Regions from separate parts of the Pseudomonas sp. BIC9C genome, predicted to be linked through region 4. Evidence: predicted binding sites of a transcription regulator. Region 4 holds the regulator's gene; each other region holds the start of a gene.
The links. The regulator FliA, encoded in region 4, starts transcription of late flagellar genes. The targets are predictions, from matches to a motif close to CTAAAGTTTNNNNNNNNNNNGCCGNTAA.

Region 1 (5,041 bases), on a different contig from region 4:
TTGTCCTGACTTCGCCACCCGCAAATCCATTCCCAGAAAGGCGATGAAGGCATCTGCGTTTCTGAAATCGCCTCGCTGGAATGCTGCGATCAAGCGGGCTCCGGTCAAAAATCCGATGCCTTCAACTTTCAGACAGCGCTTCAACTGACCGAGCAAACCGGCTTCTTTCAGATAATCCTTAATCGTCTTTTCGACCAGCGCCTCAAGCTGTTGCATGGATTTCACTTGCTCGGCGAAAGCGGTCTTCAACAGCGGTTCATTCGCCCAGCTTTGCACCAGGCCCACTCGTGCCTGAACCAGAGCCGCCCGGCGGCGAAAAAGGCTCAAGAGCTGACGGTACAGCGGTGATGGCGGGGTCAGGGATGAAGATCGTCACCTTCGTTCTTCAGGTAGCGAGCGAGCAGCCTGGCATCCAGCGCGTCGGTTTTGGCGCGGACACTCACCCCTTTGCGGTAATGGCTCAGCTCATAGCCACCCACCATGTAAATCACGCAGCCGGCCTCGTAGGCCAGATCGGCGAACTCCAGGTGATAGATATTGGTCGACTCAATGGCGATGGCCACTGTCCTCGGCAAGTCCTTCAGCCACTGCTTGATGGCTGCCTTGTTGTTGGGAATCGTTTCAAGCAGGTCAAGTTCGGCGTGATAAATCACCAGTTCATTCTTGGCGACATCCACGCCTGCGATCGGCTTTGAGACAGAAACCGGCATTGCCATTAAATTTCCTCCGGGATATGGTTTTGAGCACTTGAAGGGCTCACCCAGAGGCGCAGGCTTGTTCCTATCGTCGGTCTAGCCAGATGCATTCTTTATCGGCGCTTGGGTGAAAGGAGGAGGGCGAAATCTCCCACGGATCTGTACTGCGTCAACAGTCAGAATCGGGCTTTGTCCCTCCTCCTCCCTTCAAGTCCTACCATACAAGCGGGCTTGCCCGCGAAAGCAGCGTGTCAGACAACATGAATGTTGAATGTGCCGCCGTCTTCGCGGGCAAGCCCGCTCCCACAGGTCTTGTCTCTGTTCCGTCAGATACGGAACTGCCCGACCAGAGTGCCCAGGCGCTGCCCCAGGTCGGCCAGGCTACGGGAGGTTTGCGCGCCGAGCTGGGTTTCGTCGGCGACGTTATCCACCGCCACGGCAATCTGGTGCACGCTGCGATTGATCTCTTCTGCCACGGCGGTCTGTTCTTCGGCGGCACTGGCGATCTGCGCGTTCATCGAATTGATGGTCGCGATCAGCTGGGCCATGGTGTCCAGCGAAGCCCCCGCTTCGTTGGCCTGGGCCGAGGTGCCGTCGCCAGCCTCGCTGGAGCGACGCATCGCCTCCACCGCCGACCGGGTGCCGGCCTGCAAGCGGTCGATCATGCCCTGGATTTCCTGGGTGCTGATTTGCGTGCGGCTGGCCAGCGCCCGCACTTCATCGGCCACCACCGCAAAACCGCGCCCGGCCTCGCCGGCACGGGCGGCTTCGATGGCCGCGTTGAGTGCCAGCAGGTTGGTCTGCTCGGCGATCGAGCGGATCACCCCGAGCACGCTGACAATCGACGACACGTCTTTTTGCAGGCTGTCGAGGGACACGCCGCTGGTACGGATGTCGTCCACCAGCGCATGGATCTTCTCGATGCTGCCAGCCACCACCCGCTTGGCCGCCTGCCCTTCTTCGTCGGTCTGCTGGGCTGCCACGGCGGCGTTCTGCGCGCTCTTGGCCACTTCCTGGGCCGCCGCCGACATTTCATTGATCGCCGTGGCCACCTGATCGGTCTCATGGCGCTGACGCTCCATGGCCTGGTCCGAGCGATGGGCCTGGTCGGACACCTGACTCACCAGCCCGGTCAGTTGCGAGGTCATTTCGGTGATCTGCCGTACCAGCCCATGAATCTTGTCGACGAAACGGTTGAACGAGCCGGCCAGCTCGCCGAGCTCATCCTGACTGGTGAGCGTCAGGCGACGGGTCAGATCGCCCTCGCCTGCGGCGATGTCGTCGAGGTTGGCTTTCATCAGATGCAGCGGACGCAGAATGGTGTTGGCCAGCAACATCCCGGCAACGGCAATCACCAGCAGCACCACGACCGCCACGCCGACGATGCTCAGCACCATGCCTTGCATGCGCTCCTGGACCTTGGCTTCGACCACCGCCACTTGCGCTTCTATGCCGTCGAGGTTGACCGAGGTACCGACCGCCATGTCCCACTTCGGCAGGTATTCGGTGTAACCGAGCTTGGGCACCAGCACCTGGGTGTTGCCGGGTAATGGCGAGCTGTATTGCAGGTAGTGCGTACCGTCCCTGGCGACTTTCACCAGGTCGCGGTTGACGTAGACACCGTTCGGATCGCGGTTGTCCTTGAAGCTCTGGCCCACGCCTTCGGGGCTGCCGGCCTTGAACAGGCGCACGGTGTTGGAGTCGTAGCCGAAGAAGTAGCCGTCCTTGCCATAGGTGATACTCGACAGCAGCTTGATCACCTGGGCCCGCGCCGCCTGATCGCCGGGGGCGGCCGCGTCGTAAAGCGGTTTGATCGTGGTCATGGCCACGGCTACGTAGCTTTGCAAGGTCGCCTTGGCATCGCTGAGCAGGCGTTCGCGGGTCTGCTCGACTTCCTTGCGGGCCTGATCCTGAAGAATGAACAGCGTGGTCAGGCTGATGACCAGCGCAAACAGCAACACCGGGAGGACGGCAAGGGACAGGACTTTTGCCTTGAGGCTCATGCGCATGACGTTCACTCTTTTGATTTTGTTGGCGTGGTTAACAGCTTTAACGGCACGCCCGGTCAAAAGTTGAACGCGATCAATGTGGGAGCGGGCTTGCTCGCGAAGGCGGTGTGTCAGACACATCGATGCTGGATGTGCCGCCGTCTTCGCGGGCAAGCCCGCTCCCACAGGGTTATTGGTGTTTAAAGGACCATCGCGGCCACCCAGCCGAACGCCAGCAGCGGCAGGTTGTAGTGCAGGAAGGTCGGGACCACGGTGTCCCAGATGTGATGGTGCTGGCCGTCGATGTTCAGGCCGGAGGTCGGGCCGAGGGTCGAGTCCGAAGCCGGCGAACCGGCGTCGCCCAAGGCACCGGCCGTGCCGACAATGCACACGATCGCCAGCGGGCTGAAGCCCAGTTGCACGCACAGTGGCACGAAGATCGCCGCCAGAATCGGCACGGTGGAGAACGACGAGCCGATGCCCATGGTCACCAGCAGCCCCACCAGCAGCATCAGCAAGGCACCGATGCCCTTGCTGTGATCGATGTACGACGCCGACGACTCGACCAGCGTCTGCACCTCACCGGTGGCCTTCATCACTTCGGCAAACCCCGAGGCGGCGATCATGATGAAACCGATCATCGCCATCATTTTCATGCCTTCGGTGAACAGGTCATCGGTGTCGCGCCATTTGACGATGCCCGACACCGAGAAAATCAGGAAGCCGACCAGTGCCCCGATAATCATAGAATCGAGCAACAACTGAATGATGAACGCCGCCGCGATCGCCACGCCGGCCACCATCAGGCTCAGCGGGTTGTATTGCACCGCCACTTGCTCGACTTGCTCGATCTTTGCCAGGTCGTAGACACGCTTCCTGCGATAGCTGACAAACGCTATCAGCAGGCCCGCCACCATGCCCAGGGCCGGAATGCCCATGGCGTGGGTGACATTGATGCCACTGATGTCCACACCGCTGCGGGCGACGTTGGCCAGCAGGATTTCATTGAGGAAGATGTTGCCGAAGCCCACCGGCAGGAACATGTAGGGTGTGATCAAACCGAAGGTCATGACACAGGCGATCAGTCGACGGTCCAGTTGCAGCCTGGTCAGCACATACAGAAGCGGCGGCACCAGCAACGGAATGAACGCGATATGGATCGGCAGGATGTTCTGCGAGGCGATGGCCACGACCCAGAGCAGGCCGATCAGCAGCCATTTGACCTGGCCACCGCCGCTGGCGTGCTGGCGATCGACCAGCGCCAGCGCCTTGTCGGCCAGCGCATGGGCCATGCCGGACTTGGCAATGGCCACGGCGAAAGCACCCAGCAAGGCGTAGGACAATGCCACCGTCGCCCCACCGCCGAGGCCACTGTTGAAGGCCTTGAGTGTCGCCTCGATCCCCAGGCCACCGGTCAGGCCACCGACCAGCGCACCGACGATCAGGGCGATCACCACATGCACGCGGGACAGGCTGAGTACCAGCATGATGCCGACCGCGGCAATGACTGCATTCATTTCTTTACCTCGAGACAAACGAAAAGACTCCGTCCGGCAGTCTGCGAAGAGCCGCCAGCGGATGAAGGAATGGGTTTTATTAGAGGGCGCGCACTTTGCCGCAGCGTCACCTCCTTGTCAAAGCACCTCGGCGCTGTCGATATGTAACGGCATGTGATGACCTGTGGCGAGGGAGCTTGCTCCCGATTGATTGCGCAGCAATCGCAGACCCAACCTACGTGCTGATTCTGACGGACCGCATCCATAGGGTTGGGGGTGCTTCGTTCCCCAGCGGGAGCAAGCTCCCTCGCCACAAAAGCCATTCATCCAAAATCCGGCTTACGGCATAAAGAAAGCCGGATCGCGGCCGCTACAGTGCAAAGTCTCAGATATTTATCGAATAAGGACGTCTCCATGTCGCTCAGACAACTTTCCATTCAATGGAAAATCACCCTGCTGGCCGGGCTGTGCCTGGCGGGCATCGTGACCCTGCTGGTGGGTCTTTCCCTGTACCGCATGGAGCACAGCTCCGGGATGGTGAAAGCCTCGAGCATGGAGATGCTGACCGAAGCGGCCCAGGCCCGGATCGAGTCCCAGGGCGAAAACCAGGCGCTGGGGATTCGCCAGCAGTTCATGGACGCCTATCAATACGGCCACGGCTTCTCCCGGCAGGTACTGTTCCTGCGGGAGCAGGCCGAAAAGCGCTTTCTCGATGCCTTCGACCTGCGCGAAGACCTGACCCGCCAGGTCAAGTCGGCCCTGCAGGCCAACCCGGACCTGCTCGGCCTGTCCCTGGTGTTCGAACCCAACGGGCTGGATGGCAAGGACGACCTGTTCACCGGTCAAGCCGAACTGGGCAGCA
Region 2 (5,041 bases), on a different contig from region 4:
CTTGTTCGGCACCGCCTTGATGGTGTCGGCCATGGCCAGCAGGATGTCTTCGAAATACGGCTTCAGACGGGCCGAGCCTGAGTCGAACATCGGCCGGTTCTCGGCATCCACGATCTGGATACGCAGGCCGTCCGGGGTGATCTCGAACATGATCTGGTCTTTGAATTTCTGCAGTTGCGGGTTCTCTTCGACCTTGTTCTGCAACTCTTGCAGCAACAGCTCGAGGCGCTCCTTCTCGACCATCTCGGCCATACCTTCGACCTGCTCGGCATCGACGGTCACCTTGTCCGGCTGTGGCTGGGACTTCACCTCGGGGTTGAGGGTGTTTTCCGGCGCCAGGGTCGGCGTGCCACCCAGATCGATGATGTACGGCGTGCCGCTTTCGGAAAAGCCGATCGGATCCTTGAAGTAACCGGCGATGGCGATCTTCTGTTCCGGTGTTGCGGTGGACAACAGCCACAACACCAGAAAGAACGCCATCATCGCCGTGGCGAAGTCGGCGAAGGCGATTTTCCAGGCGCCCCCGTGATGCCCGCCGGCGTAGCGCTTGACGCGCTTGATGATTATCGGTTGGTTATTTTCCATGGCTTAACGACCGCGAACCGCTTGTTCCAGCTCAGCGAAGCTAGGACGGTGCGCCGGGTACAGAACCTTGCGCCCGAACTCCACGGCCAGCGATGGCGGCATACCGGAAGCCGAAGCCACCAGCGAGGCCTTGATGGCTTCGTAGACGTTCAGCTCTTCCTTGGCATCGTGGGCCAGGGAGTGAGCCAGCGGGCCGAAGAAACCGTAGGCGGCGAGAATACCGAAGAAGGTACCGACCAGTGCCGCACCCACGTGCAGGCCGATGGACTTCTGGTCACCTTCACCCAGCGAAGCCATGGTCACCACGATACCCAGTACCGCCGCGACGATACCGAAACCGGGCATGGCGTCGGCGATGCCGTTGACCGCGTGGGATGGATGCTCCAGGTCTTCCTTGAGGCTGAACAGCTCCATGTCGAACAGGCCTTCCAGCTCGTGCGGAGCCATGTTGCCGGAGGACATGATCCGCAGGTAATCGCAGATGAACGCAGTCATGCGCTCGTCCTTGAGCACCGCCGGGTACTTGGCGAAGATCGGGCTCGCGACGGCATCTTCAATGTCACCTTCGATGGCCATCATGCCTTCACGGCGGCTCTTGTTGAGGATCTCGTAGATCAGGCCCAGCACTTCAAGGTAGAAGCCGTGGTTGAAACGTGAACTGAACATGCCCAAGGACTTCTTGAGCACGTGCATCGTCATATGACCAGGGTTGGCCTGCAGGAATGCGCCGAGGGCCGCACCGCCAATAATCATGACCTCGAAAGGCTGGATCAGGGCGGCAATCTTGCCGTGGGAAAGCACGTATCCGCCGAGCACGCTCGCGAATACGACGATGATGCCGATAATTTTAGCCATAGGTAGGAGAGCACTTACTGAGTCGGGTTCAAGGTCATATTCGGAAGTTAAAAAATCTCTTCTTCTACTTATCGGCAAAACTGCGCCAGACTAAAGCCCGTTCAGGCGAAAAGCCAATTTGACCCACTCCGGGCCCGGGTAATGCTGATGATGATCGCCTCCAACCATGGTTAACGAAACGAACGTTCCAACGCCAAAACCGACGACGATCGAGGGCTGGGTCAAGCTGCTCGATGGCGTACGCCTTCCCGTCCCGCAAGCCAGCCACGACCTTGTCTGCAAGGCCATCCGCGACAATCGCAGCTCGCTGCGTGACATCGCCGACCTCATGCAAGGCAGCCCGGCCCTGGCCTTGAGCGTGATTCGCGAAGCCAACCGGCACTCCCACGGCAGCATGACGGAGCCGGCGGAAAACCTCGAGATCGCGATCAATCGCCTTGGCCTCAAGCGCACCGAAGAGCTGCTCGCACGCTTGCCCGCCGTACCCCAGTCCGACATTCCCAAAGCCTTGCGTCAGCTGCAGATGATCAGCCAGCACGCGACCCAACAGGCCAACGGTTTTTTTGCCAGTCGCCTGGCACGCCTGTGGCAGGACATCCACTGGGGTAGCCTGCTGTTCCTTTCGCCCCTGTGGCCGTTGGCGCTAACCCATCCAGAACTGCTCGAAGACTGGGAACTGCGGGTCATCCATAAAGGCGAATCGGCACGCAAAGTCGAGCGGCAACTGTTTGGTGTACGTCTGCTGGGCATCGGCCAGGCATTGGTGGAGATCTGGCGCTTGCCGATCTGGGTACAACAAGGCTATCGACTGTTGCTCACTGAACAGCGGGAACTGGTGAAAGTCCTGCGCATTGCCCGTGACAGCGAGCACCCATTGCGCCAGCAGAACCGCCTCGATGACAACCCGACCCTGCGCCGCTGGCTCAATCAACCGGCCAATACCGTGTTGCTGGCCAACGGCTTGGCGCTGTCGGCGCAGCACGCCTGGGACAGCCCGCACAGTGAGCGCTGGCAGTACCTGACCAGCCTTTACCTGCAAATGCCGATGGACGAGGTGCAGCAGCAACTGCATCAGCAAGCCGCCAACAGTGCGCGCCAGCATGCCATGCCCGATCTCTGGCACCCCGCCGAATCGCTGATCTGGCCGTGGGGCATGAACCGTATCCACGCCGGACTGCTGCCGGCCGCGGCACCCACCGCCGAAGATCTGGCGAAATGGCGCAAGCAATGCGCCGAACTGCTGGTCGAGCCGAGCCGTTTCACCAACGCCATGCACCTGACCATCGCCGCCCGGGACGCCCTTGCAGCCTGCGGCATGCGTCGGGTGATGATCCTGATGGCCGACCGCACCCACGCCAACCTGCGCGTGCACCAGACGGCCGGCCTGCCGAAAGAGGCGGCCGGGCTGAACTTCGTGGTCAGCCAGAGCAACGTGTTGCAACGCTTGCTCGCGCAACAGGCCCAGGTCCGCCTGACGCCAGCCAACAACGCGCAATTCTCGGCCCTGCTGCCCAACAACCTGCGCTCGCAGTTCAGCGGCGAACACCTGCTGCTGCGTTCGCTGGTCAACAATGGCCGGGTGATCATGATCGTCGTGGCGGATCAGGGCGGTGGGCCGTTTTCGGAAATTTCCGTACAAGCCTTCGGCAAAACCGCACAATGCATCGAAAAAGCCCTGCACAGCTTTAGCAACCGAGGCCAATAAGCTGCGCTACAATCCTCCCTTTTTGTGCTCTGGAGACCTCACATGTCTGACTTCTCTGGCTTGCCGCTGGTGATCGAGCCGAGCGACTTGCTCCCTCGTCTCGACGCCCGCGAACTGATTCTGGTGGACTTGACCAGTGCCGCCCGCTACGCCGAAGGGCACATTCCCGGCGCGCGCTTTGTCGATCCCAAACGCACGCAACTGGGTCAGGCGCCCGCCCCGGGCCTGATGCCCCCGCAGGCAGCACTCGAAACGTTGTTTGGTGAGCTGGGACACAACCCCGACGCGGTCTACGTGGTGTATGACGACGAAGGCGGCGGTTGGGCCGGACGCTTTATCTGGCTGCTGGATGTCATCGGCCACAGCAAGTACCACTATATCAACGGCGGCCTGCCGGCCTGGCTGGCAGAAGGTTCGCCCATGTCGATCCAGATCCCGCCACCGGTGGGTGGCCCGGTTGCATTGACCTTGCACGACGAACCCACTGCCACCCGCGAATACCTGCAAAGCCGTCTCGGCGCCGCCGACCTGGCCATCTGGGATGCACGCGGGCCGCTGGAGTATTCCGGCGAGAAAGTCCTGGCAGCCAAGGGCGGCCACATTCCCGGCGCGGTCAATTTCGAATGGACCGCCGGCATGGATCAGGCGCGCCAGCTGCGCATCCGCACCGACATGCCGCAGATCCTCGAACAACTCGGGATCAGCAAAGACAAAGAAGTGATTACCCACTGCCAGACCCATCATCGGTCCGGCTTCACCTATCTGGTGGCCAAGGCTCTCGGTTATCCGCGGGTCAAAGGCTACGCCGGCTCCTGGGGCGAATGGGGCAACCATCCCGATACGCCCGTAGAGATTTGAGTTTTTCAAGGACAGTTAATGAACAATCGTCTGTTTATCCTCAGCCAGTACCTGCTGCCCCACAACTTGCTCTCGCGACTGGCCGGCTGCATCGCCGAATGCCGCGTGCGCTGGTTCAAGAACGCCTTTACCGCCTGGTTCGCCAAGCGTTACCAGGTGGACATGTCCCAGGCGCTGGTCGAAGACCTGACCGCCTACGAGCACTTCAATGCATTCTTCACCCGCGCACTGAAAGCCGGTGCCCGCCCGCTGGACGAGACCCCGGGCGCGATCCTCAGCCCGGCCGACGGCGCCATCAGCCAGCTCGGCCCGATCGAGCACGGTCGTGTGTTCCAGGCCAAGGGTCACAGCTTCAGCGTGCTCGAACTGCTCGGTGGCGATGCGGCGAATGCGGCACCGTTCATGGGCGGCGACTTCGCGACCATCTACCTGTCGCCGAAGGACTATCACCGCGTGCACATGCCACTGGCCGGCACCCTGCGCGAGATGATCTACATCCCGGGCCGCCTGTTCTCGGTCAACCAGACCACCGCTGAAAACGTTCCGGAACTGTTTGCACGTAACGAACGCGTGGCGTGCATTTTCGACACCGAGCGCGGCCCGATGGCCGTGGTACTGGTGGGCGCGATGATCGTGGCCTCGATCGAAACCGTCTGGGCGGGCCTGGTGACGCCGCCGAAGCGCGAACTGAAAACCTTCCGCTACGACGAAGCCGCGCGCGCGCCGATCCATCTGGAAAAAGGTGCGGAACTGGGTCGCTTCAAACTGGGTTCGACCGCCGTCGTGCTGTTCGGGCCGGAACAGGTGAAGTGGGCTGAAGAAATGACCGCCGGTACAGCGGTGCAGATGGGTCAGGGCATGGGCTCACCAAAAGCCTGATCAACGCACATAACTGTAGGAGCGAGCCTGCTCGCGATGGGCGTTAACGATGACGCGGGCAATCTGAATGCCCGCGTCGCCTCGCCGTTCATCGCGAGCAATCGAGCGTCGACCGGCTGCTCCTATAGTTGTTTTGCGGTGTCAGAGTTGGCCGTCGCG
Region 3 (5,041 bases), 360 kb from region 4:
ACCAGTTTGCGCAGGTAGTCCAGCGCTTGCCGACCGTCGTTCAACGCCACCACTTCGACACCGACCGTTTGCAGGCAACGGGTGACCTGCTTGCGTGCCACCGACGAGTCGTCGACCGTCAGCACTCGCAACGAAAGCGCCTTGTGCTGGGTTTCGACATCCACCACGCCGACGGAAATCGCTTCCGGCGTCGGCGCCACTTCCGCCAGCACTTTCTCGACGTCGATGATTTCGACCAACTGATTGTCGACCCGCGTCACTGCCGTCAGGTAGTGATCGCGTCCGGTGCCCTTGGGTGGCGGATGGATCTCCTCCCAGTTCATGTTGACAATGCGTTCCACCGAGCGGACCAGGAAACCCTGGGTCTTGGTGTTGTACTCCGTGATGATCACGAAGGGATTGTTCTTGTCCTTCAAAGCACCGGAGCCGGTCGCCATCGCCAGATCAAGGATCGGTATGGTCGCCCCCCGGATGTTCGCCACACCGCACACGACAGGACTGGATTTGGGCATCAGTGTCAGTTGGGGGCATTGCAGCACCTCCCGAACCTTGAACACATTGATCCCGTACAGCTGCTGACCGTCGAGACGGAACAACAACAGCTCCAGGCGATTCTGCCCCACCAGTTGCGTGCGCTGGTTTACCGAATCCATTACACCAGCCATGCCCAGACTCCTACACCAACGCCAAGTGTTGTTGCGACGCGCCTTCATCACTAAACGGCACGGCGCTTGCTTTTTTAATCGTTATGAACACAGAACCGACATTTTTTCGACGCCTGACCACACCCTGCCGCAAATGGCTCGGCGTGCTGGCGGCTGTTTGCCTGTTCAACGCTGGCAGCCCTGCCCTTGCTGACGCGGTTACCTTGCCTGACATGCTTATCGGCGTCACTCAGGGCTTTCTTGAATTCACCGTAGAAGACTATCTCGCCACCAGTCAAACGGAAGGTCGCTACGAGATCCAGGTCAACCCGCTCGATCCGCGCATGCACATGCCGATGTGCGACAAGGAATTGACAGCAACCCTTGAGAGCCCCAAGCCGCTGGGACGGGTCACGGTCAAGGTCCGCTGCGAGGGCGCGGCCCCCTGGACCGTCTTCGTGCCCGCTCAAGTCCGGCTGTTTCGCGATGTCGTGACCACCGCCCGACCACTGCGCCGCGCCGCCATTGTCGAGCCTGGGGATGTGGTCCTGCGCGAGCGCGATATCAGCCTGATCAGCCAGGGCTACCTGACCTCCCTTGATCAAGCGGTCGGGCAGCGACTGACCCGACCAACGGTCGCCGACCAGGTGATTACCCTGGTGCACATCGAACAGGCCGAGGTCATCCGCAAGGGTGATCAGGTAGTGATTACCGCCCGCAGCGGTACGCTCAGCGTGCGCATGCCGGGCGAAGCCCTGTCAAACGGCAGCCTGAGCGAACAGATCCGGGTGAAAAACCTCAACTCCCAGCGAGTCATCAAGGCGCAGGTCATGGCGCCGGGGCAGGTGGAAGTGTCCATGTAAGGCTCTCGGTTCACCGGAATGTGGCGCTTGCCGCGGCTGTTCCCTAGACTGTGCTCCATGCAGGGCAAGCGCTGACGCGCGCGAGGTTCATTGATAAATGGACCTAAAGTTTTCCAGGGAATGGCCGAAACCATGGCAAGCGTCCAAATTCCCAGAGGTTTTTTATCATGGTCATCGATTTCAGCCGTTTGAACAGCTCCTCGTCCCTTACGGGCAGTACACGTACCAGCGCCAGCAAGGAAAGCGCCGAAGCCGGCAAATCCGCGCCGCTGGAGTCCGCGGCCGAACAGGCCGGTACCGTCAAAAGCGGGGAATCGGTACACCTCAGCGAAGAGGCTCAACAGTTGCAGAAGGTCACTGACAAGCTGCGCGATCAGCCTGCCGTCGACAAAGCCCGCGTGGCCGAGTTGAAAGCAGCGATTGCCGATGGCAGCTATAAGGTCGACAGCAACCGTGTAGCCAGCAAACTGCTCAACTTCGAAGCCCAGCGCTAGGCCACCGCCGGCGCCAGGCTTTTGGACGCTTAAAACCCAAGGCCAGCCATGCACGACACTCATTTACTGCAACTGATCACCGACGACTTTGCTCCAGCGCAACACTTGCTGGAATTACTGCAGACCGAATCCCTCGCATTGCATGGCCGCGACATGCCATTGCTCGAGGACATCCTGGCGCAGAAACAGGCATTGGTCGTCTTGCTCGAACAGCATGGCCGCAAGCGCAGTGAAGTTCTCGCCAGCCTCAACCTGCCGACCAACCGTGCCGGTCTTGAGCAATTGGCCAGTCAGTCGAGCATTGGCGACCAGTTGCTGGCGCAAAGTGACGTGTTGACCGATCTCCTGGCCCAGTGCCAGGCCATCAACGCCAACAACGGTCAGTCGATCCTCACTCAGCAGGCCGCTACGGCCACCCAGCTGAAAATCCTCACCGGCGGTGAAACCCCGGCGCTTTACGATGCCAGCGGTACATTCTCCAAGCTTGCCAAGCCACGCCCGCTCAGTCAGGCTTAGCCCGCTCGATGAGCCCGCTCTATCCAAGACGCGAAAGATGCTGGCAAAATGCTGGCTAGCCGTAGTCAAATTTTGTCTGGAGATTGATTAACCGTGTCCAATGCCTTATCCGTGGATGATGCTCCGCAGCCACCCAAGGTGCTCTCCACGCCCTTGGAAATCTCCGGCAACCTGCGCCAGCTGCTCGAAAGCCATGACCCGCTGATCATCACGTTCCACGAGCGCAGCCAGCGCTTCCAGAGCTATCTGGTGGATCTTGACCGTGACAGCAACATGATCGCCCTGGACGAAATGATCCCCCGCGATGGCGAGCGCTACCTGCTGGCGGGCGAACCGTTCAAGGTCGAAGGCTTCCACGAAGGCGTGCGCATTGCCTGGGAAAGCAACGGCCAATTGAACATCGACGAATCCGGTGGCAGTCGCTGCTATCGCGGCACCCTGCCCGATGAAGTGGTGTACCACCAGCGCCGCAATGCGTTCCGTGCGGCACTGAAGCTGGCACAACTGGTCAACGTCAACCTCGACGGCGAAAAGCTCAAGGCTCCCATCAGCGGCAAGTTGCTGGATATTTCCGCGACCGGCTGCAAACTGCGTTTCGACGGCGACATCACTGACAGCCTGCAACTGGGCCAGGTGTACGACCGCTTCAGCGCCGACCTGCCCTTTGGCAAAATGACCGCTCCGGTCGAATTGCGTTATCTGCACTTCGAAGAAAAGATTTCCACCACCTTCGCCGGCGTTCGCTTCCACAACATGAGCGGCCTGGTGCAGCGTCAGGTCGAACGCTTCGTCTACCAGTTGCAACGCGAAGCACGCCGCTTCGACAAAGACGACATCTGATAGAGCGCCAAAAAAAACGGGTAGCCCTTGCGGTGACTGCCCGTTTTTGTGCCCGGGATTTAAGGCCTGACCTCGCTGAGGTTTGGGTCCCGCCCTGCATCAGGATCTTCCGGCGGCTGATCGGATTCAGTTTCGGTGACAGTTTCAGGTTCTGATTCAGGCTCTGGCCCGGTATTCACCGGAGTGTGCATCTGATCCTGCACCACCTGCTCGTCAACACGCGGGTCGAGGCAGGCCACCAGCGGTGAGCTCGTCATGTTGTCCGGCATGGCCACGTGATGCAGCGGCGCATCTTCCACCTGATGCAGGTTGGTCACCGCTTTCGGGCGAATCCGCCACACCAGTACCAGCGCGAAGAAACTGAAAAACGCATAAAGCATCTGGCTGCCGAACAACTTCATCAGCACGCCTGCCACCAGCGGCCCGATACTCGCGCCAACGCCATAGGTCACCAGCAGCATTGCCGTCAGGGACACCCTGCGATCGCCTTCGACATGGTCGTTGGAGAACGCGACCGCCAACGGATACAGGCAGAACTGCACCAGCGAACAGACGAAACCGGCGACAAACAGAATCTCCAGCGGCACCTGCGGCATGATCGCCAACGGTAATGCCGCCAGGGCCAGGCTGAATGCAAAACTGCGGATCAACACGGCCCGATCGTAGCGGTCGGACAACCAGCCCAACGGCCACTGCACCACCAGCCCGGCAAAAATGCAGCACCCCATGAACAAGCCGACCTGCTCCGTGGACAACCCTTGCTGCGAGGCATACAGCGGCGCCAGACCGTAGAACGAACCGACGATCAGGCCTCGCCCCGAGCACCGTGCTCAATGACTGTGGCACGCGCTTGATAAAGAACCGTGGTTCCATGGGCGCCGGATGCAAGGGTGCAGGGTGAATACGCCGGGTCAGGGCCACGGGCACCAGGCACAGGGCGAAACACAGGGCGACCAGCATCAGCAGCTCCAGCCCCAGCGCCGGGTGCATGACCAGAATCAGCTGCCCCATCACCAGGCCCAGGTAAGAGGCGATCATGTAACCGCTGAACACCAACCCGCGCTGCCTGGCTTCGGCCTGCTCGTTCAGCCAGCTCTCGATCACCATGTACTGGCACATCATGCCGAGGCCGACGATCACCCGCAGGAACAACCAGGCCGGCAGCCAATCGATCAGGCCATGGCCCAGCACCGCCGCGCCGACAATCCCGGCACAGGCCGAGTAGGCCCGGATATGCCCGACCCTGGCAATCAACCGGTGACCGATCTTGCCCCCCAGCACCAGGCCGAAGTAGTTGGCCGCCATCAATGCACCGACCCACAGGCTGTCGACATGATCGGCAGCCAGGCGCAAGCCCAGGTAAGTACTCAACAGGCCCGAGCCGATCAACATCATCAGCGAGGCGAAATACAGCGCTCGAAAGGATTTCCAGATTTGGCGCATCGGCGTTCCGAGCGGCTCCTTGCAGTGAGAATCGGCTATCGCTAAACGATAGCCGGATGTCGACGGATCGTCAGGCCTGGGCTGCTAAAACACGCCTTTCCCAGGGAGTAATTTCATCCTGGAAACTGCTCAGCTCCAGGGTCTTCGAAGCAATGTAGCCTTCGATGAATTCCGCACCGAACAGTTCCTTGGCCAGCTGGCTACGTTTCAGACGCTCAATGGCCGCATGCAAGGTACACGG
Region 4 (5,041 bases):
GCGTCATGTTGTTGGACGCCGACCTGGGGCTGGCGAACGTCGACGTTCTGCTGGGCCTGACACCCAAACGTACCCTGGCCGACGTGATCGAGGGCCGCTGCGAACTGCGCGACGTACTGCTGCAGGGACCAGGCGGCATCCGTATCGTTCCGGCCGCATCCGGCACTCAGAGCATGGTGCATCTGAGCCCTGCGCAACACGCGGGCCTGATCCAGGCCTTCAGTGATATCGGCGACAACCTCGACGTATTGGTGATCGACACCGCTGCGGGCATTGGTGACTCGGTAGTCAGTTTCGTTCGCGCAGCCCAGGAAGTGCTGCTGGTGGTATGTGACGAGCCGACCTCGATTACCGATGCCTACGCCTTGATCAAGTTGCTCAATCGTGACTATGGCATGAACCGCTTCCGCGTCCTGGCCAACATGGCCCAGAGCCCGCAGGAAGGGCGCAACCTGTTCGCCAAGTTGACCAAGGTCACGGATCGCTTCCTCGACGTCGCCCTGCAGTACGTCGGCGCCGTGCCTTACGATGAAAGTGTGCGCAAGGCTGTGCAGAAGCAGCGCGCCGTCTACGAGGCTTTCCCGCGTTCCAAGTGCTCGCTGGCGTTCAAGGCCATCGCGCAGAAAGTCGATACCTGGCCGTTGCCTGCCAACCCGCGCGGGCACCTGGAGTTTTTCGTCGAGCGCCTCGTGCAGCAAACAGCGGGACCCGTGCTATGACAGCAAGCGGTTACAACCTCTACAAGCGATCGGCGCGTGATGCGCAGTACGAGCTGATCGAGCGTTACGCGCCGCTGGTTAAACGCATTGCTTACCACTTGCTGGCGCGCTTGCCGGCCAGTGTCCAGGTCGAAGACCTGATCCAGGCCGGGATGATCGGCTTGCTTGAAGTGTCGACCAAATACGACGCCAGCAAAGGCGCCAGTTTCGAGACGTACGCGGGCATTCGAATCCGCGGCGCCATGCTCGATGAAGTGCGCAAGGGGGACTGGGCGCCACGTTCGGTTCACCGCAATACGCGCATGGTCAGCGATGCGATTCGCTCGATTGAAGCGAAAACCGGCCGTGACGCTAAAGATCACGAAGTTGCGGCCGAACTCCAATTGAGTCTCGACGATTACTACGGAATTTTGAACGACACCCTGGGCAGCCGGTTATTCAGTTTCGACGATCTGTTGCAGGACGGCGAACACGAAGGGCTGCACGAGGATGGCGCGAGTGCTCATCTCGAGCCGTCACGCGATCTGGAAGATGAACGCTTCCAGGCTGCGCTGGCGGATGCGATTGCCAATTTGCCGGAGCGTGAGCGACTGGTGTTGGCGCTGTACTACGACGAAGAGTTGAACCTCAAGGAAATCGGTGAGGTCCTGGGGGTCAGCGAATCGCGGGTCAGCCAGTTACACAGCCAGTGCGCGGCCCGTTTGCGGGGGCGTTTGGGGGAGTGGCGAGCGCGCTGAAGGCAGTGTGGGGACACTGCGAACGAGGCTGGTGTGGTGTTGAACTGCGCCGGTCGCGATCTGTTGTGCTCCAGACAGTCATTGAGTGCTTTGCCGGATTGATTGAAATGGCGCGTCCAGGTGCTGGGCGCGTTTAAGACTGCTTGGAGGTCGAATTGGACAAGAACATGAAAATCCTCATCGTTGATGACTTCTCAACGATGCGGCGGATCATCAAGAACCTGCTGCGTGACCTTGGGTTCACCAACACCGTCGAGGCCGACGATGGCACTACCGCCATTCCGGTGCTCAACAGCGGAAGCATCGACTTTCTGGTAACGGACTGGAACATGCCTGGCATGACCGGTATCGATCTGCTGCGCCACGTGCGTGCCGATGAAAAGCTCAAGCACCTGCCGGTGCTGATGGTGACCGCTGAAGCCAAGCGCGAGCAGATCATCGAAGCGGCCCAGGCCGGCGTTAACGGCTATGTGGTCAAACCCTTCACGGCCCAGGCGTTGAAAGAAAAAATCGAGAAGATTTTCGAACGCATCGGTTGATGAGTGCGCCACGGGGGAGCTATGGGCAATAACGAAACTTCATTGGGCGATTTCGAATCGACCCTGAAAAAACACGCCGTCGAATTGGTCGCGAGCCTTGAAAAGGGCAAGTTCGGCGACGCGGTGCAATTGATCCATGAGCTCAACCAGACCCGTGACCGCGGCCTGTATCAGGAAGTGGGCAAGCTCACTCGCGAACTGCATAGCGCGATCGTCAATTTCCAGATTGACCCGCACATGCCGCAAGCCGAAGAAGTGTCGCAGATCACCGATGCCACCGAGCGTCTGGGGTATGTGGTCAAGCTGACCGAAGCCGCGGCCAACCGCACCATGGATCTGGTGGAAAGTGCCACGCCGCTGGTCAATGGCCTGGCGGATGAAGCCCAGGCCTTGAGCGCGGACTGGGGGCGCTTCATGCGTCGCGAAGTCGGTGCGCAAGAGTTTCGTGAACTGGCCCGGCGGGTCGACGGGTTCCTGGCGCGCAGCGGCACGGACAATCGCGCGGTGTCGGGCAACCTGAACGACATCCTGCTCGCCCAGGATTACCAGGACCTCACAGGGCAAGTGATCAAGCGCGTGACCCAGTTGGTCACCGAAGTTGAAAGCAACCTGCTCAAGCTCGTGCTCATGGCCAGTCAGGTGGACCGCTTTGCGGGCATCGAACATGACCGTGAAGCGATGCTTGCCGAAAAAGATCCACAAAAACATCTCTCTCAGGGTGAAGGTCCGCAGATTCATGCCGATAAAAGAGAAGACGTTGTGTCCGATCAGGACGATGTGGACGATTTGCTATCCAGCCTAGGGTTTTAGAATTTTAGGCATTTTAGGTTTTTAGACCTGTCTGTTAGGAGCACACCCTTAATGAGCTTCGGCGCCGATGAAGAGATCCTTCAGGATTTCCTGGTTGAGGCCGGCGAGATTCTAGAGCAACTGTCCGAGCAACTGGTCGAGCTGGAAAGCCGTCCGGATGATGCGGACTTGCTCAATGCAATTTTTCGCGGTTTTCACACTGTAAAAGGGGGCGCCGGCTTCCTCCAGCTCAACGAGCTGGTGGAGTGCTGCCACATCGCCGAGAACGTGTTCGACATCCTGCGCAAGGGTGAACGTCGCGTCGATTCGGAACTGATGGACGTGGTTCTCGAAGCGCTGGACGCGGTGAACAGCATGTTCAGCGAGGTCCGCGAGCGCAGCCCGATCACGGCCGCGACACCTGAACTGCTTGCGGCGCTGGCCCGTCTGGCCGAGCCGCAATCGGCTGACGAAGTGGCTTCTGCGCCCGTCGCCGACGTCATTGAAGAGCCCGTGGCCGAAACCGGTTCCGACGACATCACCGACACCGAATTTGAACAACTGCTGGACTCGCTGAATGCCGTCAAGGCACAGGCCGAGGCACCGGCCGTTGCGCAGGCGCCTGCCAGCGAGACGGCCGCCAGCGACGAAATCACCGATGCCGAATTCGAGTCGCTACTCGATCAGTTGCACGGTAAAGGCCAGTTCGCCGTTGACGCGGTAGCCCCGGCGCCGGCAGCTCCGGAAGCTCCGAAAGTGGCGGGCGACAGTTCCGATATCACTGACGACGAATTCGAAGCGCTGCTCGATCAGTTACATGGCAAGGGCAACTTTGCTGTCGAGGCACTGGAGTCGGCCATTGCTTCGGTGCCTGCATCCGCAGCACCAAGCGCGGCGGCGGTCGGTAGCGACCTGATCACCGATCACGAATTCGAATCGCTGCTCGACGAACTCCACGGCAAAGGCAAGTTCAGCGAAGTCGGCAGCGCGACGGCGGCCAACGGTTCGAACGCTTCCGTTGCAGCAGCGACAGCCAAGGCTGTGGCGCCGAAACCGGTGGCCAAGGCTCCCGAGCCGAAAGCCGAAGCGCCGGCCCCGGCCGCCGCTGCTGCACCGGCTGCCGTACCGGCATCGTCCCGTGCTCCGGCCGCGCCACCGGCGGAAAAGCCGGCGAGCGAAGCCGAGACCACCGTACGTGTCGATACCGCGCGTCTCGACGAGATCATGAACATGGTCGGCGAGCTGGTGCTGGTGCGTAACCGCCTGGTCCGCCTTGGTCTCAACAGCGGCGACGAAGCCATGTCCAAGGCCGTGTCGAACCTCGACGTGGTCACGGCCGACCTGCAAACCGCGGTCATGAAGACCCGGATGCAACCGATCAAGAAAGTCTTCGGACGCTTCCCGCGCCTGGTTCGCGACCTGGCTCGCCAGCTCAAGAAAGAGATCAACCTGGAACTGGTCGGCGAAGAAACCGACCTCGACAAGAACCTCGTCGAGGCCCTGGCCGACCCGTTGGTCCACTTGGTGCGCAACGCCGTCGACCACGGCATCGAATCGCCGGAAGAGCGCGAAGCCTCGGGCAAGGCCCGTGGCGGCAAGGTCATCCTGGCGGCCGAGCAGGAAGGCGATCACATCCTGCTGTCGATCTCCGATGACGGTAAAGGCATGGACCCGAACGTCCTGCGTTCCATCGCCGTGAAACGCGGCGTGATGGACAAGGATGCGGCCGACCGCCTGAGCGACACCGAGTGCTACAACCTGATCTTCGCCCCGGGTTTCTCGACCAAGACCGAGATCTCCGACGTATCGGGTCGTGGCGTGGGCATGGATGTGGTGAAAACCAAGATTTCCCAGCTCAACGGTTCGATCAACATCTACTCGGCCAAGGGCCAGGGGTCGAAGATCGTCATCAAGGTGCCGCTGACCCTGGCGATCATGCCGACGCTGATGGTCATGCTCGGCAACCAGGCGTTTGCGTTCCCGCTGGTGAACGTCAACGAGATCTTCCATCTCGACCTGTCGACCACCAACGTCGTGGACGGCCAGGAAGTGGTGATCGTGCGGGACAAGGCGCTGCCATTGTTCTATCTCAAACGCTGGCTGGTCAGCTCCGCCGCTCATGAAGAGCAGCGCGAGGGGCATGTGGTGATCCTTTCGGTGGGCACGCAGCGGATCGGCTTTGTCGTCGATCAACTGGTGGGCCAGGAAGAAGTGGTCATCAAGCCATTGGGCAAAATGCTCCAGGGAACTGCAGGCA

Region 1: a site for FliA is predicted at 2,745-2,772, ahead of RS887_RS10895 (methyl-accepting chemotaxis protein). Genes of this name have one in related genera too.
Region 2: a site for FliA is predicted at 1,509-1,536, ahead of motA (flagellar motor stator protein MotA). Genes of this name have one in related genera too.
Region 3: a site for FliA is predicted at 1,611-1,638, ahead of flgM (flagellar biosynthesis anti-sigma factor FlgM). Genes of this name have one in related genera too.

Annotation. Positions count from the first base shown of each region.
Region 1 covers NZ_JAWDGM010000002.1:176,410-181,450, reverse strand. Annotated here, with positions in the region: partial or broken gene RS887_RS10900 (IS110 family transposase) at 1-716, opposite strand, end outside; gene RS887_RS10895 (methyl-accepting chemotaxis protein) at 1,022-2,704, opposite strand; gene RS887_RS10890 (Na+/H+ antiporter family protein) at 2,884-4,200, opposite strand; partial or broken gene RS887_RS30550 (HAMP domain-containing protein) at 4,594-5,041, shown strand, end outside.
Region 2 covers NZ_JAWDGM010000002.1:505,815-510,855, reverse strand. Annotated here, with positions in the region: gene motB (flagellar motor protein MotB) at 1-585, opposite strand, end outside; gene motA (flagellar motor stator protein MotA) at 589-1,440, opposite strand; gene RS887_RS12265 (HDOD domain-containing protein) at 1,607-3,145, shown strand; gene rhdA (thiosulfate sulfurtransferase) at 3,188-4,003, shown strand; gene asd (archaetidylserine decarboxylase) at 4,022-4,882, shown strand; gene serB (phosphoserine phosphatase SerB) at 5,024-5,041, opposite strand, start outside.
Region 3 covers NZ_JAWDGM010000001.1:984,974-990,014, forward strand. Annotated here, with positions in the region: gene RS887_RS04680 (chemotaxis protein CheV) at 1-665, opposite strand, end outside; gene flgA (flagellar basal body P-ring formation chaperone FlgA) at 749-1,507, shown strand; gene flgM (flagellar biosynthesis anti-sigma factor FlgM) at 1,675-2,001, shown strand; gene RS887_RS04695 (flagellar protein FlgN) at 2,050-2,517, shown strand; gene RS887_RS04700 (flagellar brake protein) at 2,611-3,357, shown strand; partial or broken gene RS887_RS04705 (MFS transporter) at 3,417-4,800, opposite strand; gene RS887_RS04710 (glutamine synthetase family protein) at 4,871-5,041, opposite strand, start outside.
Region 4 covers NZ_JAWDGM010000001.1:629,348-634,388, reverse strand. Annotated here, with positions in the region: gene fleN (flagellar synthesis regulator FleN) at 1-719, shown strand, start outside; gene fliA (RNA polymerase sigma factor FliA) at 716-1,456, shown strand; gene RS887_RS03120 (chemotaxis response regulator CheY) at 1,624-1,995, shown strand; gene RS887_RS03115 (protein phosphatase CheZ) at 2,017-2,805, shown strand; gene RS887_RS03110 (chemotaxis protein CheA) at 2,857-5,041, shown strand, end outside.